DNA from 3 places in the Pseudomonas sp. NPDC090755 genome. Region 1 is predicted to be linked to each of the others. Evidence: riboswitches for the same ligand, from Rfam matches in the RefSeq annotation. Region 1 holds a riboswitch; each other region holds the start of a gene.
What was found. A riboswitch is a leader RNA that binds a small molecule or an ion and turns the genes downstream of it on or off. The one in region 1 is predicted to bind cobalamin.
Positions count from the first base shown of each region.

Region 2: another riboswitch for cobalamin. It lies ahead of ACIQUS_RS12395 (CbtB-domain containing protein); the one in region 1 lies ahead of cobO (cob(I)yrinic acid a,c-diamide adenosyltransferase).
Region 3: another riboswitch for cobalamin. It lies ahead of ACIQUS_RS20980 (TonB-dependent receptor); the one in region 1 lies ahead of cobO (cob(I)yrinic acid a,c-diamide adenosyltransferase).

Region 1 covers NZ_JBIVXC010000019.1:60,701-65,611, reverse strand. Annotated here, with positions in the region: gene bluB (5,6-dimethylbenzimidazole synthase) at 1-95, opposite strand, end outside; gene ACIQUS_RS22685 (cobyrinate a,c-diamide synthase) at 92-1,387, opposite strand; gene cobO (cob(I)yrinic acid a,c-diamide adenosyltransferase) at 1,384-1,995, opposite strand; cobalamin riboswitch at 2,162-2,387, opposite strand; gene ACIQUS_RS22675 (hypothetical protein) at 2,537-3,115, shown strand; gene ACIQUS_RS22670 (C40 family peptidase) at 3,217-3,747, opposite strand; gene ACIQUS_RS22665 (C40 family peptidase) at 3,883-4,515, opposite strand; gene hda (DnaA regulatory inactivator Hda) at 4,632-4,911, opposite strand, start outside.
Region 2 covers NZ_JBIVXC010000006.1:247,630-252,540, forward strand. Annotated here, with positions in the region: gene cobM (precorrin-4 C(11)-methyltransferase) at 1-586, opposite strand, end outside; gene ACIQUS_RS12385 (cobalamin biosynthesis protein) at 614-1,015, opposite strand; gene ACIQUS_RS12390 (CbtA family protein) at 1,021-1,713, opposite strand; gene ACIQUS_RS12395 (CbtB-domain containing protein) at 1,724-1,909, opposite strand; cobalamin riboswitch at 2,007-2,234, opposite strand; cobalamin riboswitch at 2,295-2,493, shown strand; gene cobW (cobalamin biosynthesis protein CobW) at 2,589-3,656, shown strand; gene cobN (cobaltochelatase subunit CobN) at 3,660-4,911, shown strand, end outside.
Region 3 covers NZ_JBIVXC010000016.1:105,813-110,723, forward strand. Annotated here, with positions in the region: gene ACIQUS_RS20975 (LysR substrate-binding domain-containing protein) at 1-251, shown strand, start outside; gene ACIQUS_RS20980 (TonB-dependent receptor) at 346-2,487, opposite strand; cobalamin riboswitch at 2,596-2,803, opposite strand; gene mvaD (diphosphomevalonate decarboxylase) at 2,864-3,865, opposite strand; gene ACIQUS_RS20990 (mevalonate kinase) at 3,862-4,770, opposite strand.

The DNA.
Region 1 (4,911 bases):
ACGTCACCCTGGATGAAATGGCGCATGTCGCGGCGCTCGCCGATCGCGCGGTACACCGCAGCGCGTTCGGCTTCGGTGAAGGCCTGGTCGCTCATGGTGCCAACAGCGCCGCCGACGCCCGGGGATTGGAGGCGAAATAGAAATGCACGTAGGACGCCGTCAGCCGCCCGCAGCGATAGATCGCCTCGGCACCACGGCCGCCATTGGGGCTCTGGCCACGGGCAATCGGCTCCAGCGCGGTACTGGTCAGGGAGTGGTGATAGGTGTGCCCGCGCAGGTTGCCTTCGGGCAGCTCCACCGCCTGCAGGGCCAGGGCGGCCAGGCGCTTTTGCATCACCGCTTCGCCCTGCAGCAGGCCCAGCAGCTCGGCGCGCTCACCGGCCACATCGGTCAGGGCATCGAGCAGGTAGAGCATGCCGCCACATTCGGCGAGCAAGGGCTTGCCCGCCTGGTGGTGGGCGCGAATGGCGCTCAGCATCGGTGCATTGGCGGCCAGCGCCCGGTGGTGCAACTCCGGGTAGCCGCCCGGCAGGTACAGGCTGTCCGCCACGGGCAGGCAGGTGTCATGCAACGGCGAGAAGAACACCAGCTCGGCGCCCATGGCCCGCAGCAAGTCGAGGTTGGCGCCATAGGTGAAGGCAAAGGCTTCATCCCGGGCCACGGCGATGGTCACGCCGTCGAGCAGGGGCGCTGTGTTCAGCTCACTCGGCGCCGCGAACGCCACCGGTGGCGGCAATGACGATTCACAGCTGGCGCCCAGGGCGTCGGCAGCCGCGTCCAGGCGCAGGTCCAGGTCATTGAGTTCACTGGCCTGGACCAGGCCCAGGTGGCGGCTCGGCAGTTCGATGCCGGTTTCCCGCGACAGGCCGCCATACCAGCGCAGGCCCTCGGTCAGGCTGCCTTCGAGCAACTGGGCATGACGCAGGGTGCCGACGCGGTTGGCCAGCACCCCGGCAAACGGCAGGTCGGGCTGGTAGCGCGCAAGGCCCAGTGCCAGGGCGCCGAAGGTCTGGGCCATGGCCGTGCCATCGATCACCGCCAGCACCGGCACGCCGAAGTGACGCGCCAGGTCGGCGCTCGACGGCGTGCCGTCGAACAGGCCCATGACCCCTTCGATCAGGATCAGGTCGGCCTCGCCCGCCGCTTCCCACAACAGGCGCCGGCTCTCCTGCTCACCGACCATCCACAGGTCCAGCTGGTAAACCGGTGCACCGCTGGCCCGCTCGAGAATCATCGGGTCGAGAAAGTCCGGGCCACACTTGAACACCCGTACCTTGCGCCCCTGGTTGCGGTGCAGGCGCGCCAGGGCGGCGGTCACCGTGGTCTTGCCCTGCCCCGATGCCGGCGCGGCGATCAGGACCGCCGGGCAGTGCCGGGTCTGACTCATAGCTCGACGCCCTTCTGGGCACGGATACCGGCCTGGAAGGCGTGCTTGATCATGCCCATCTCGGTGACCGTGTCAGCCAATTCGATCATCTCGTCCTTGGCACCGCGGCCGGTGACGATCACATGCTGCATGGGCGGGCGGGCCTGCAGGTCACTGAGCACCTGGTCTAGGTCGAGGTAACCATGCTTGAGGGCGATGTTCAGCTCATCGAGCACCACGAAGGCGATGTCCGGGTCCTGCAGCATTTGCCGGGACACGGCCCAGGCGGCTTCGGCAGCGGCGATGTCGCGCTGGCGGTCCTGGGTTTCCCAGGTGAAGCCCTCGCCCATCACGTGATAACGCACCTGCTCGGGAAAACGGCGGAAGAACAGCTCTTCACCGGTGCTGTTGCGACCCTTGATGAACTGCACCACGCCGCACTGCATGCCGTGGCCCATGGCCCGGGCCAGCATGCCGAAAGCCGAACTGCTCTTGCCCTTGCCATTACCGCTGAGCACCAGCAGCAGACCGCATTCGTTGGGGGCGTTGGCGATACGCTCGTCGATTACCGCCTTCTTGCGCTGCATACGGGCCAGGTGGCGTTCGTCACGCTCGGTGGATTCAGTCATCGAAGCTCTCCGCAAACCACTGTCGACCGATCCACGACGAGCGTAGCAGCACGAGGCTGTACAGGTTTCGTGGCCAAGGATGGGCGACAGATGAATGGATTAGGCAGACGGAGAAGCGCGCAGGGCCGCGGCACGAGGCCGAAGAAACCGCGCATCACCCTCCGTGATGCCGTTGACTGTAACAGGCCGGTCTCCGGGCTTGTGAGCGGGGACAAGGACACCCGGGGTCGCGCGCCTTCCCGGGTGTCGACACCCAGTGGCCATGCGCGGCCTTGACTCACCTACCGTTGCGGGGGCAGCGCCGGATTCGCGCGCCTTTGCGCGCCCACCGGCTTCCCTGTTTCACCCTGTCAGGCCACAGCCCACAGAGCACCTGAAACAAGTCGCGAAGGTTAGAGGGTTGCACCGGGAGCGTCAATGAAAGGCACCCTACCGGCCTGGATCAATAGCGACCTGATCATCTTGTGTCACCCTGACATCAGTGATATCAAATAGCCACAACCCGGCTGTACTCGATCACAATGATAAAGGAGAGAGCAGCATGCAAGGCCTGATCATCAACAACACGCGTCTGGAATTCCTGCGTCCGGTGCTGGAACGCTGGGTCGAGTGCATCGATCGCTTCAACCAGGTCCTGGGCGATGGCGAAGCCGCCTACTGGCACGGCGCCCAGGCCAACCTCGGCCTGCTGTCGGCAGCGGCCTGGCAAGCCGAGCTGGTCACCCTGGCGCAGCACCAGAGCAAGAAACAGCGTGATGATGGCGACCGCGACGGTCGCTGCGACCTGTACATCGCCAGCCGCGAAGAAGCCGTCTACCTGCAGGCCAGCCAGCGCTGGCCACGGATTGCCAGGCTGGACCTGGCCAATGCCCTGGCCGAAACCGCACAGGCCGCACGGCTGGTCGCAGCGCCAAGCCAGCTGAAAGTCGCCGCACTGTTCGCCAGCCCCTGGAAAGCCGGACAGCACGCCAGCCCCGAAGAACTCCAGGACCTGGTCGACGACCTGCAGAAACACACCGCCTGCGCCATTGCCTGGTACTTTCCGTACGCCTACCGCAAGCTGCACAACGAAGCCGGGCAGTATCACCCCGGGGTCGCCCTGCTGCTCAAGCAGGCCTGAAGTCCCCAATCGCAGGCTTCGCCAGCGCCTACAGGGCTACACCTGCCTGTGGGAGCCGGCGAAGCCTGCGATGCAAGGCGAAGCCTTACCGATGAGGTGGCTCAGGGAACACGCGCCAGTGCAGGCGGCAGGACCCGCTTGGCATTCAGATAGGCTTTCTGCCAGTAGCTGTTGGCCAGGTAATCCAGACGAACGGTACCACCGGTGGCCGGCGCGTGGACGAAACGCCCTTCCCCGACATAGATCCCGGCATGGCTGACCTGGGACCCGCCATTGGTGGCAAAGAACACCAGATCACCCGATTGCAGGTCATTGCGCTCGATGTTCGGTGCGCGGATGCCGATCATTTCCCGGGTCGAGCGCGGCAAGGAAATGCCCGCTGCGTCACGGTAGACGTAACCGATCAGGCCACTGCAATCGAACCCCGAATCCGGTGTGTTGCCACCCCAGCGATAGGGCGTACCCACCAGTCCCAGAGCCCGAAACAGGACATCATCGGCAACCGGGGAAAAGTAAACCTGAGGCGCCATGACCACAGGCTCGACCACTTTGGGCGGGTTCGGGGCATGGCTTGAGCAGGCACCGAGCAGTGCCAGCAGGGAAAGTAGAGCGAAGCGCGCCTGAATCGCCATGGTCAGAACATCCTGTCTGAAGCCGTCCCGGGGATGAGCCGGAAAATAGTTGAGAAATTAGATTAGACGCTTTCTATAAACACGCACGGCGACGCGCTTTTCAGCTACGTCGCCGTGGGATTGCAAGGCTCATGATCAGTTACGCGAGATAACGGTCTCGGTCGGTGCCATGGCCAGTGCACGTTTGGCTTCGATGAAGGTCTTGCTCCAGTAGCGGTCACCGAGCTTGTCGATGCGTACGCCACCGCTGCGGCGGCTACTGGAGTGGATGAACTGATCGTCGCCCAGGTAGATGCCGGCATGGCTGACACGCCCACGGCCATTGGTGCTGAAGAACAGCAGGTCACCTGGCTTGAGGTTGTTACGGGCAACCAGTGGCGCATTCACGTTGATCATTTCGCGGGTCGAACGCGGCAGCTTCAGGCCAGCCTCTTCGCGGAACAGATAACCGATGAAACCGCTGCAATCAAAGCCCGACTGCTCGGAGGTGCCACCGAAACGGTAACGGGTACCGATCAGCGACATGCCACGCTCGAGGATGTTGTCGGCCAGTGCCGGCAGCTGGTAAGGCTTGCTGCTGGCGAAATTCTGAAGATCTACTTCGGTGGCCAGCTCTTCCTCGAACAGCGATGCGCTGGAGGATTTGGCCGAGGCCTGGGTGGCTACCGGTTGTTGAACCTGCTGCTGCGAAACAGGGCCATGGGCCGCGCAGCCAAAAAGCAGGGTCACAAGTGCGAGGGGCACGAGGGGTGCGAAGCGCTTTAGCATGGGCACGACCGTGTCTTTTGATTTAGTGAAGGCGAGACTATGCCTTCTATCGCATCGATTTGCAAATTCAATCGAAAAAAATGTGACTTTTATGTGCCGAGGCTCTAGCGCCTGCCTTACCAGCCTAAAGTTTCTTTCAAAAACGGGATGGTGAGCTTGCGTTGTGCCTGCAACGAAGCCTGATCGAGGCGCTCGAGCAAGTCGAACAGGGCACTCATGCTACGCGTGCCACGGGTCAGGATGAAATGCCCGACCTCGTCGGTCAGGTGCAGGCCACGACGCGAGGCGCGCAATTGCAGGGCGCGCAGCTTGTCTTCGTCCGACAGCGCACGCATCTGGAAGATCAGCGCCATGGTCAGGCGCGACTTGAGGTCGGCGAGCTTGATCGGCAGTTCC
Region 2 (4,911 bases), on a different contig from region 1:
GGTCCGGCCAGGTGGCGCGGTGCACCACGGCGATCGGGCAGTCGCCGCCATAGTGCGGACGCAGCTCCTCGACAATCCTGTGCAGGTGCTTGACGCCCAGGTGAATGGCCAGGGTGCTGCCATGGCGGGCCAGGTCCGCCAGTTGCTCACCCGCGGGCATCGGTGACTTGTCGCCATAGCGGGTGAGAATCACGGTCTGGGCGATGTCCGGCAGGGTCAGCTCGCAGCCGAGCAGGGCGGCGCTGGCGGCCACCGCAGTAACGCCGGGGACGATCTCGTAGGGAATGCCCAGCTCACGCAAATAGCGGATCTGCTCGCCGATGGCGCCGTACAGGCTCGGGTCGCCGCTGTGCACCCGGGCCACGTCCAGGCCCTGGTCGTGAGCCTCCTTGATGGCCTCGATGATCTGCGCCAGGTGCAGTTCGGCGCTGTTGATGACGGTCCGGGCGCTGTGCCCTTCGAGTACGGCAGCCGGTACCAGGGAGCCGGCATAGATGATCACCGGGCAGCGATGGATCAGGCGCTGGCCCTTGACGGTGATCAACTCGGGATCGCCGGGGCCGGCGCCGATGAAATAGACGGTCATGCGAGGTCCTTGGGAAGAAAGCGCGGATTATCCGCCAACGCCTGGGGCGCTGGCCAATGCCAGGCTGGCGTCGGCCAGCAGGGTACGGGTGACGCACAGCTGCGCCGTGCCTGCGAAGTGCTCGGCCAGGGCCAGCGCCGCGCTTTCGGCAACGCCGTAGCAACCGCTGTGTTGGTAGGCGACCGCTGAGCGATGGCTCAGGCGCTGCTCGAAGGCCGCCAGGTGTGCAGCGCTGAAGAACAGCAACGGTACCTTGAGGTGCCGGGCCAGTTGCTCCAGCCCGGGTTCATCCTGCTTGAGGTCGATGCTGGCCAGGCCCGCGACGGCGTCCAGGGGCAAACCGTGGGCCTTGAGGGTCTGGTCCAGCAGGCTGCCCAGCGTGTCGGCCGGGCAACCCCGTCGGCAACCCAGGCCGACGTACACCTGCATGGTGATCAGGCCTGTTCCGAGCGACGGTACAGCCAGGCGCTGAGCAGGCCCAGGGCCAGCCAGAACGCGGCGTTGGTCAGCAGGGAGGCGACCTTGAACTCGGCTTCCAGTGCTTCTGGAGCAAGCATTTCGTGCACTTCAGGTTGCGGTGCGCCAATCACATGGGGAATCACCAGCAGTACCGCACCCACGACCTTGAACAGCCAGTTGCGGGCAAACGCGATCAGGGCCAGTCCCACGGCGGTGGCGGCAGCGGTACCTACCCACCAGGTCTGGCGCTGGGCCAGGTCGGCTGCGGCGGTGCCCGGCAGTTCGGGCGGCAGGCCCAGGGTCGGCGCCAGGCAGAATACGGCAAAGCCGCCCAGGCCCCAGAGCGCGCCGCTGAGCACGGTCTTTGGCGCACGCAGGGTGTAGAGCGCGGCCAGGATCAGGGCAAAACCGACCGCCACCACCAGGTTGCCACCGGTGGTCGACAGCACGCGCTGCCAGCCATCTTCCGGTGCCCAGGCTTCGCTGTCGTGGTGATGGTCGGCGGCAACCCCGGGCGCGTGCTCGTGGGCTTCGACGGCCGGTGCGGCGCTTTCATAGGTTTCTGCCTGAAGAATCAGCGGCGCGACCCAGAAACTCTGCAGCAGGGTCAGCAGCAGGGCGGCCAGCAGGCCGGCAAAGCCTGCGGTGCGAGCGATACGCTTGATCATCGATGGCTACTCAGTGGCAAGGGAAGGCGGCGCTGTGACGGGTGTCGTGGGCGGCATTGTGGACCGCTTCGATATGCGAGAAGCCGGCGAAATACACCAGGCACAGGCCCAGCAGCGAGGCACCGACGGCAACCCGCAGGCGCTGGCTGAGGCTGGACGGGGTAACGGCGGAATGACTGGCGGTACTGGTACGCATGGCGCTTTCCTCTGGGTGTTGTCGGGCAACAGGCAAGCGCAACAATCCCCTGCACGAGGACCGTCCAGGGGATCAACAGCGCCCGCCCACCGCGGGTTTGTCAGAATCGGAATTGGGCCGGTCTCCGGGCTGGCGAGGGCAGGCTGATAGCCGGGCCACAGGCGTCACCTTCCCATGCCGGACTACGGGCACAGTGGTTCTGACGCTTTTCTCGCTTACCGTTGCGGGGGCAGCACCGGACTTGTCGGGCCTGTCGATCGACAGGCACTGACGCACCGGTTTCCCGTTTCACCCAGTCAAGGGCACCCAAACGAATGGCATTAGCAAATCACGGGGGCGACCGGGCGTCAATCGTGACAGCAGTTGACCGCTCACCGGGCACTGCGTAGCCTAGCCGCTTCGAGGTTCTTCGGCAGCGGCCGAAGCTAAGACGGGAACGCGGTAAAAGCCGCGGCTGCCCCCGCAACTGTAAGCATTGAAGCGTTCGACACAGCCACTGCATCGCTGCGGGAAGGCGTCGTTCGACCGGCCCATCGGCCGGTGCAGTGCAAGCCAGGAGACCTGCCTCGAACAGTTTCCGACATTAAACCGGGCGGGGTGATCCGGTGGCGAACGCGCCCAGGTAAACGTACCTGCGGCTCTCGTCGCGCATGCCCGCCATCCTGCCAAGGGCATCGACATGAAAACACTGGCCAAACTCCCCGTCACCATCGTTACCGGCTTCCTCGGCTCGGGCAAGACCACGCTGCTGCGGCACATGCTCGACAACGCCCAGGGGCGGCGCATCGCGGTGATCGTCAACGAGTTCGGTGAGCTGGGCATCGATGGCGAGATCCTCAAGCAGTGCAGCATCGGCTGCACCGAGGAAGAGGCCAGCGGCCGGGTTTATGAACTGGCCAACGGCTGCCTGTGCTGCACCGTGCAGGAAGAGTTCTTCCCGGTGATGCGCGAGCTGGTGGCCCGCCGTGGCGACCTGGATCACATCCTCATCGAAACCAGCGGCCTGGCCCTGCCCAAGCCCCTGGTCCAGGCCTTCCAGTGGCCGGAAATCCGCAATGCCTGCACCGTCGACGCGGTGATCACCGTGGTCGACAGCCCGGCGGTGGCCGCCGGCACCTTCGCCGCCTACCCGGACCAGGTCGATGCCCAGCGCAAGCTCGATCCGAACCTGGACCACGAGTCGCCCCTGCACGAGCTGTTCGCCGACCAGCTGGCCAGCGCCGACCTGGTGGTGTTGAACAAGGCCGACCTGATCGCCGCCGCCGACCTGGCCAAGGTCCGCGCCGAGGTGCAGGAAGAACTGCCGCCGGCGGTCAAGGTGATCGAAGCCAGCAATGGCCGCCTGCCACTGGACGTGCTGCTGGGCCTGGGCGCCGAGTCCGAAGTGCACATCGATGGCCGCCGCACCCATCATGATTCACACCATGACGGCGACGACCATGACGATCATGACCATGACGCCTTCGACTCGATTTCCATCGAGCTGCCCGAGGCCGATGAGAGCCTGCTGCTCGACGCCCTGACCCAGTTGGTGGTGCGGCACGGCATCCTGCGGGTCAAGGGCTTCGCCGCCGTGCCCGGTAAGCCGATGCGCCTGCTGATCCAGGGCGTGGGTACCCGTTTCGACAAGCATTTCGATCGCGCCTGGCGCAGCGAAGAGCCGCGTACCACGCGCCTGGTGCTGATCGGCCAGGAACTGGATGCTGCACAGCTGGAAGCGAGCCTGCGCGCCGCCCTGGGCGCCTGATCCATGCACCTGCTGCGGACCCAGCCCGGTGGTTTCGTACCGGACGACAGCATTGCCGACCTCGGCCAGACCCCGGCCGAGCTGGTGATTCTCTGCAGCGGTGACTCGCACCTGGCACTGCTGGCCGAAACCGCCCGGCAGTTGCCCGAGGATTATCCCAGCCTGCGCCTGGCCAACCCTATGCAGGTGCAGAACCACGCCTCGGTCGACCTTTATGTCGACGAGGTGCTGCGCCATGCCAAGGTCATCCTGGTGTCGCTGCATGGCGGGGTGGGCTACTGGCGCTACGGTGTCGAGCAACTACTGGAGCTGGCCAACCGTGGCGTGAAGCTGATCCTGGTCCCTGGCGACGACCACCCGGACCCGGAGCTGACTGGCCTTGGCAACGTACCGGCCGAGCAGGCCGAACGGCTCTGGCACTTTTTGCGCCAGGGTGGCAAGGCCAACGCCCTGAACCTGTTCAACTGCCTGGCCAGCCTCTGGCTCGGGCGCGACTACCCCTGGGCTGAACCGCAGCAATTGCCACGCACGGCGGTTTATCACCCCAACAAGGCCGCTGCCGAACTGCAGGACTGGTTCGGCCAGTGGCAGGTCGAACAGCCGGTGGTGCCCATCCTGTTCTACCGCTCGCACCTGCAGGCGGCCAACACCGCCTTTGTCGATACCTTTTGCCAGCGCCTGCAACAGGCCGGGCTCAACCCCTTGCCGATTGCCGTGGCCAGCCTCAAGGAGGCCGGCTGCCTGGCCCAGGTCGAAGACTGGCTGGAGCAGGTCGACGCCGCGCTGATCATCAACACCACAGGCTTTGCCCAGTCGAGCCCGGAACAGCCCCACCTGCGACCGTTTCGCCGGGACATTCCGGTGCTGCAGGCCATCTGCGCCCAGGACAACGAACCTGGCTGGCAGGCCAGCGAGCAGGGCCTGGGTGCCCGTGACCTGGCCATGCATATCGTCCTCCCGGAGCTGGACGGGCGCATCATCACCCGGCCGATCAGCTTCAAGGACCTGGCCTGGCGCAGCGAACGCAGCCAGTCGGATGTGGTCTGCTACCGGCCCCACCCCGAGCGCATGGACTTTGTCGCCGAACTGGCCCGGCGCTGGTGTGCACTGGCGCAGTTGCCCAACCGCGACAAGCGCGTGGCCCTGGTACTGGCCAACTACCCGACCCGCGACGGGCGCATCGGCAACGGCGTGGGCCTGGACACCCCGGCAGCGGCGCTGAACATCCTGCGTGCCTTGCAGGCCCAGGACTATC
Region 3 (4,911 bases), on a different contig from region 1:
CGAGCAACCACGGCGAAGTGGCGCACCAGTGGTGCCTGGATGGGCGCGGGATCTTGCTGCGCTCGTGGTGGGATGTGCACGACAGCCTGGCAGACGGGCGCCTGGTCCAGGTGCTGGGCGACTATCACCAGCCGGCGGATATCTGGGCGGTGTACACCTCGCCGCTGGCGAGTTCGGCCAAGGTGCGGGTGGCGGTGGAGTTTTTCCGGCAGTACTTTGCCGAACGGTACAGTCTGCCGGATCTGGGCTGACCTCATCGCTGGCGATGCCAGCTCCCACAGAAACGCCGCCATCCTGTGGGAGCCGGCATCGCCGGCGATGACTGCAACGCAGCCCTCAATCACTTCAGAAGCTGTAATCCAGCGTCGCAAGATACGACCGCGGCTCGCCCATGATCCACTGCTCGCCACTGTGCGCCGTCGCTGCATATCGGCGATCCAGCAGGTTGTTCAACTGCAACCCCAACCGCACATCAGGTAGCACCTGCCAGCCCAGGTTGGCGTCGACCACGGTAAAGCCCGGCACTGTCTGGGTATTGGCCGTGTCGGCATAACGCTCATCGACATAACGCAGGCCCATGCCGGCCTCCAGGCCATGGCCCAGGCCCTTGTTCACCCACAGGTTGGCGGTGCGCCGTGGCACGTTGCTCGGCCGGTTGCCGGCGCGGGAGACCGACTCACCACCCACCGTCTGCTCGAAGTCGTCGTATCTGGCACGCACCACCGAGGCGTTGGCCGAGACCTGCCACTGGTTGGCCAGGGCCAGTTCCAGGGTCGCTTCCAGGCCGTCGGAGGTCTGTTGCCCGGCCTGCTCCTTCTGGTGGGTGACGGGGTTGTCGACCAGCAGTTTCTTCTTGACGATGTGATAGGCCGCCAGGGTCCATTCGCCACGACCCTCCCAGAACAGCTGCTTGAGGCCGAACTCGGTCTGCTTCGCTTCGGTCAGGTCGAAATTCTGCTGGGCGGGGCTGAGGGTGATCAGGTCGCTGACGCCGTCTTCGCTGGTGGAATACTGGCCGTACAACGACAGCTCGTCGGTGACCGCGAACACCAGCCCGGCGCGCCAGTTGCCGCCGCCGAGGCTGCGGTCGGTGCGGGAGTCATTGATCAGGTCGGTGCGGTCGATGTGGTTCTGATCGCGGCGGATGCCGGTCACCAGTGACCAGCGCTGCGACAGCTGTGTGCGGTTCTCGGCGAACAGGGCGAAGGTACGGGTGGTGCTGTGGGTTTGCGGGCGGGTCGGGTCCTGGCTGTGGAAGTCGCCAGGCGCCGGGTTCCACGGGTCGACGAAGTCGCCACCGATGTCGGTGTAGGGCGAGTTGCTGTCGATGCCAAAGCGGATGCGGTTGTACTCGGCACCCACCACGGTCTTGCTGGCAAGGCCGAACAGCGAGTGGTCGAAGGTGAAGCTCTGGCGGTCGCCGAGCTGTTCCTGGTGGTGCTTGATCTCAAGATAGCTGCCGCGTTCGAGCAGGCCCTGCCCAGGGTCCCAGGTGTAATCCTCGGCATTGCGCCAGTGGCGGCGGCTCTTGATGTAGTAGAGCTGGTTGCTGGCGCTGAGCGAATCGCTCAGGGTCCAGTCGCTGGTCAGGCGCGTCCACTCGTCGTGGTAGCGCTGCACGTCGTTGCGCACGTTGTAGTTCTTCTTGCGCACGCTGTCGCGGTAATGGCCGTCGATCAAGGGCGTGCCGAAGTAGTTCATCGGCTCGGCATCGCCGCGTTCGTGGGCCAGGGTGAAGCTCAACGTGTCGCTGGCATCGAAGCGCAGGGCGGCGCTCATGGCCAGGTTCTGCGAGTCGCCGCGGTCAACCCAGCCGTTGCCTTGCTGGCGGTCGAGGGTCAGCCGGTAGCTCAGTCGCTCGCTCAGCGAACCGCCGCTGTCCAGGCCCAGTTGCTGGCGATCGTAGCTGCCGTAGCCCAGGCGCAGGTGGTTGCTGATCTCGCCGGCGAAGGGCTTTTTCGGGATCACGTTGACCACCGCACCGGTGGCGCCTTCGCCGTAGAGCACCGAGGCCGGTCCCCGGATGATGTCGATGCGCTCGACCATCCACGGGTCCACCGGGAAGGTCTGGGTGCCGGCGCCGGTGTACATCCGCGAGCCGTCGAACAGGGTCATCACCGAGTCGTGTCCGGTAAAGCCGCGTGCCGACAGGGCGGTGTTGCCGTTGCCCGGCGTGGCGATCGAGGTAATGCCCGGCGAGCGGCTGACGGCGTCCTGCACGGTGAGGTTGTTGCGGCCTTCGATGACCTCGGCGCTGAGGCTGCTGGTACTGGCCGGGGTGTCCAGGGCGCTGAGGTTCAGGCGCGAGCCGGCCGGCAGGGGCGTGGCCAGGTTGATCGGCGAGGTGTCGCTGCTGCTGGTGATGGCCGTCGAGGGCAGGGCCAGGGGCGTCGGCTCGCTGTCTTGGGCGAAGGTCGGCAGGGACAATGCAAGGCAAGGCGCCAGGGCATTGGCTGCCAGGGTGTGAAGCTTGGAGTTACGGGACATGTCGTTCCACATTGAACAGGAAGAAATGAATCCCGGAGGGAACAACGCATGGAGGAATCGCGCGCGCACAGGCGAGCGCAAACCGGCCTGCGCCCGCCCACCGCGGGGTTGCCAAACGAAGCTTCAGGCCGGTCTCCGGGCTTGCGAGGGTCGTGAAGGCCTTCACCTTCCCATGCCGCGGCACAGTGGTGTTTCGAAGGCTTCGCTCGCTTACCGTTGCGGGGGCAGCGCCGGACTGATCACTTGATGTGACGCACCGGCTTCCCGTTTCACCCTGCGCACGGCGGCGCAGGACACCTGAAACTGGCGCGCATCTGACCACCGAATGTCTTTGCAGTCAACGACTTGGGAGAATGTTGCGGCGCAGGCCCAGGGGTCAGAAAAGCGCCTGGGTCAGTACCTGCGGGCCTTCGCCGATCCGATCCTGGATGATGTGTTGCACGCCATCGAGCTCCCTAATTGCCGCAAGGACCTCGGGATAATGCTCGGGCGTGCAGAGCACATGGGCGTTCGGGCCGGCATCGAAGGTCGTACAGGCATCGAGGCCGTCACGTCGAAGTTGTTGAACCCGGTAGAACACCGAGAGGGTTGCCGGTTGCCAATAGAACAGCGGCGGGACGGATGACATGGCGATCAGGTGAAGCTCGATGGCCTCGCACTCGACAATGTCGGCAACACGCGCAAAATCACGGGCCAGGATGGCGTGCTGGAGGTTTCTGAAGCGTTCCACCAGCAGTTGCTGGCGCCTCTGGTAGAAAGGGCTGCTCACGGCGCGCTGATGACCGATCCTCGAGCTGGTTGTTTTCGCTGAGCCGTCGACTACCGCAATGATGTCGTGCAGTGGCCAATGAGCGGCGGATGCCAGTTGCCGGGCCGCGCTCTGTGGATCGTCGGCATCACCGGGCCATGTGACGAAACCGCCGAGTACCGATCGGGCCGCGGATCCTGAGCCGGAAAGGCGCGCCAGCCCGCTGAGCCGGTCGGTTGACGGTAGCTGACCGGACAGCGAGGCAAACGCCAATGCCAACGCAGAGAACCCCGAAGCGGAGGAGGCGATCCCCGCGCTGGTTGGAAAGGTGTTGGTGGTCGCGATACGCAGCGGTTGCCAGAAATCACTGCACTGTCGAAGTCGTCGCACATGCTGCTCGATGCCCAGGCGCATGATTGGGTCAGCGGGTTCGAGTATGCCGTCTGCACCGCACCAGTAGATTTCGTCAGGGCTCGAATCGCCCAGGGTTTCCAGGGTGCAGAGGCTGACACAGCGGCTCAGGGTCATCGACAGCGACCTGTTGGCGGGCAGTGTGCGTTTGGCGTCGCTCATGCCCCAATACTTGATCAAGGCAATGTTGCTGGGAGAGGACACACTGATCTTGCTCATGGTCGTTGCACACAGAGGCCCTCGACCGCGAGGGGGGCCTCGATTGCGCTCAGGCCCTTGAGCAGCGGGGCGGCAGTGAGGGGGGCGAGCACCAGCAGCAGGCCTGCGCTCGATCCTGAAAGCGCACCGGCACCGGAGATCTTCGCCGCGCCACCGGTTTTTTCGATTTCCCTGATCAACGCCTGAACGGGGCCAGGCACGACGCCGAGGGCTTCAAGGGCACGTTGATAGTCACGAATGAGTGCACACAAACGAGCGCGATCAACGCGCGGAGCCTGCAGCAGCGCCATGAACGCCAGGGTGGTCTGGCGCATCGATTGAAGCAGGGGGTTGTGTTCGTCCTGCAGGGTTTTGCTCACGGCAGTCACTACAGCCCCGGTACTTTCGTTGGCGGTACCGGTGTTATAGAGCCGCAGCTCGTTCAACACGGCACCCGCGTCGCGAAGGGGACAGAGCTGCAAGTCATCGCCTGCTGCGGGCATGAAGCTCGCTACGCCGCCGTGGACAATGGTCCGATGGTCGACGCCGGATGGCAGGCCATGCTGGCGTTGCTCGATCTGGCGGGCCAGATGCTGCACCTGCGCGACTTCGGCTTGGCGTGTGAAGTGACTGATGATCGCTGCCGGTATGGAGACCGCCAAGGCGGCCGAGCTGCCCATGCCCGCGCCGATGGGAATCTGCGAGCGCACGCCGATCTTCATGCCCTGGTTGAATCCGTGCCCCAGGTGCAGCAGGGTTTCACCGACTGCGCATTTGACCAGATGGTCACCTGCCTGACCTCTCAAGGCGCGAAACGTATGCGCGTCAGGGCGGCACCGATAGGCCTGCCAGGCCTGGCGTGCCTGCAGGGCGTAATCCAGCACCGATTGGCGTGAATAGCACCGATGTATGCCCAGGTCCGGCAAGTACAGCTCGATCAACTGCGCCGTTTTCGGTTGTACCCCTACCTTGCAATAAAGGCCGAGCGTGGCAACGACAGCAGGGCTGTGATGCGCCACGGCGTGCTCGCCCATCAATATGATTTTCCCGGGCGCCACTGCGCTGAT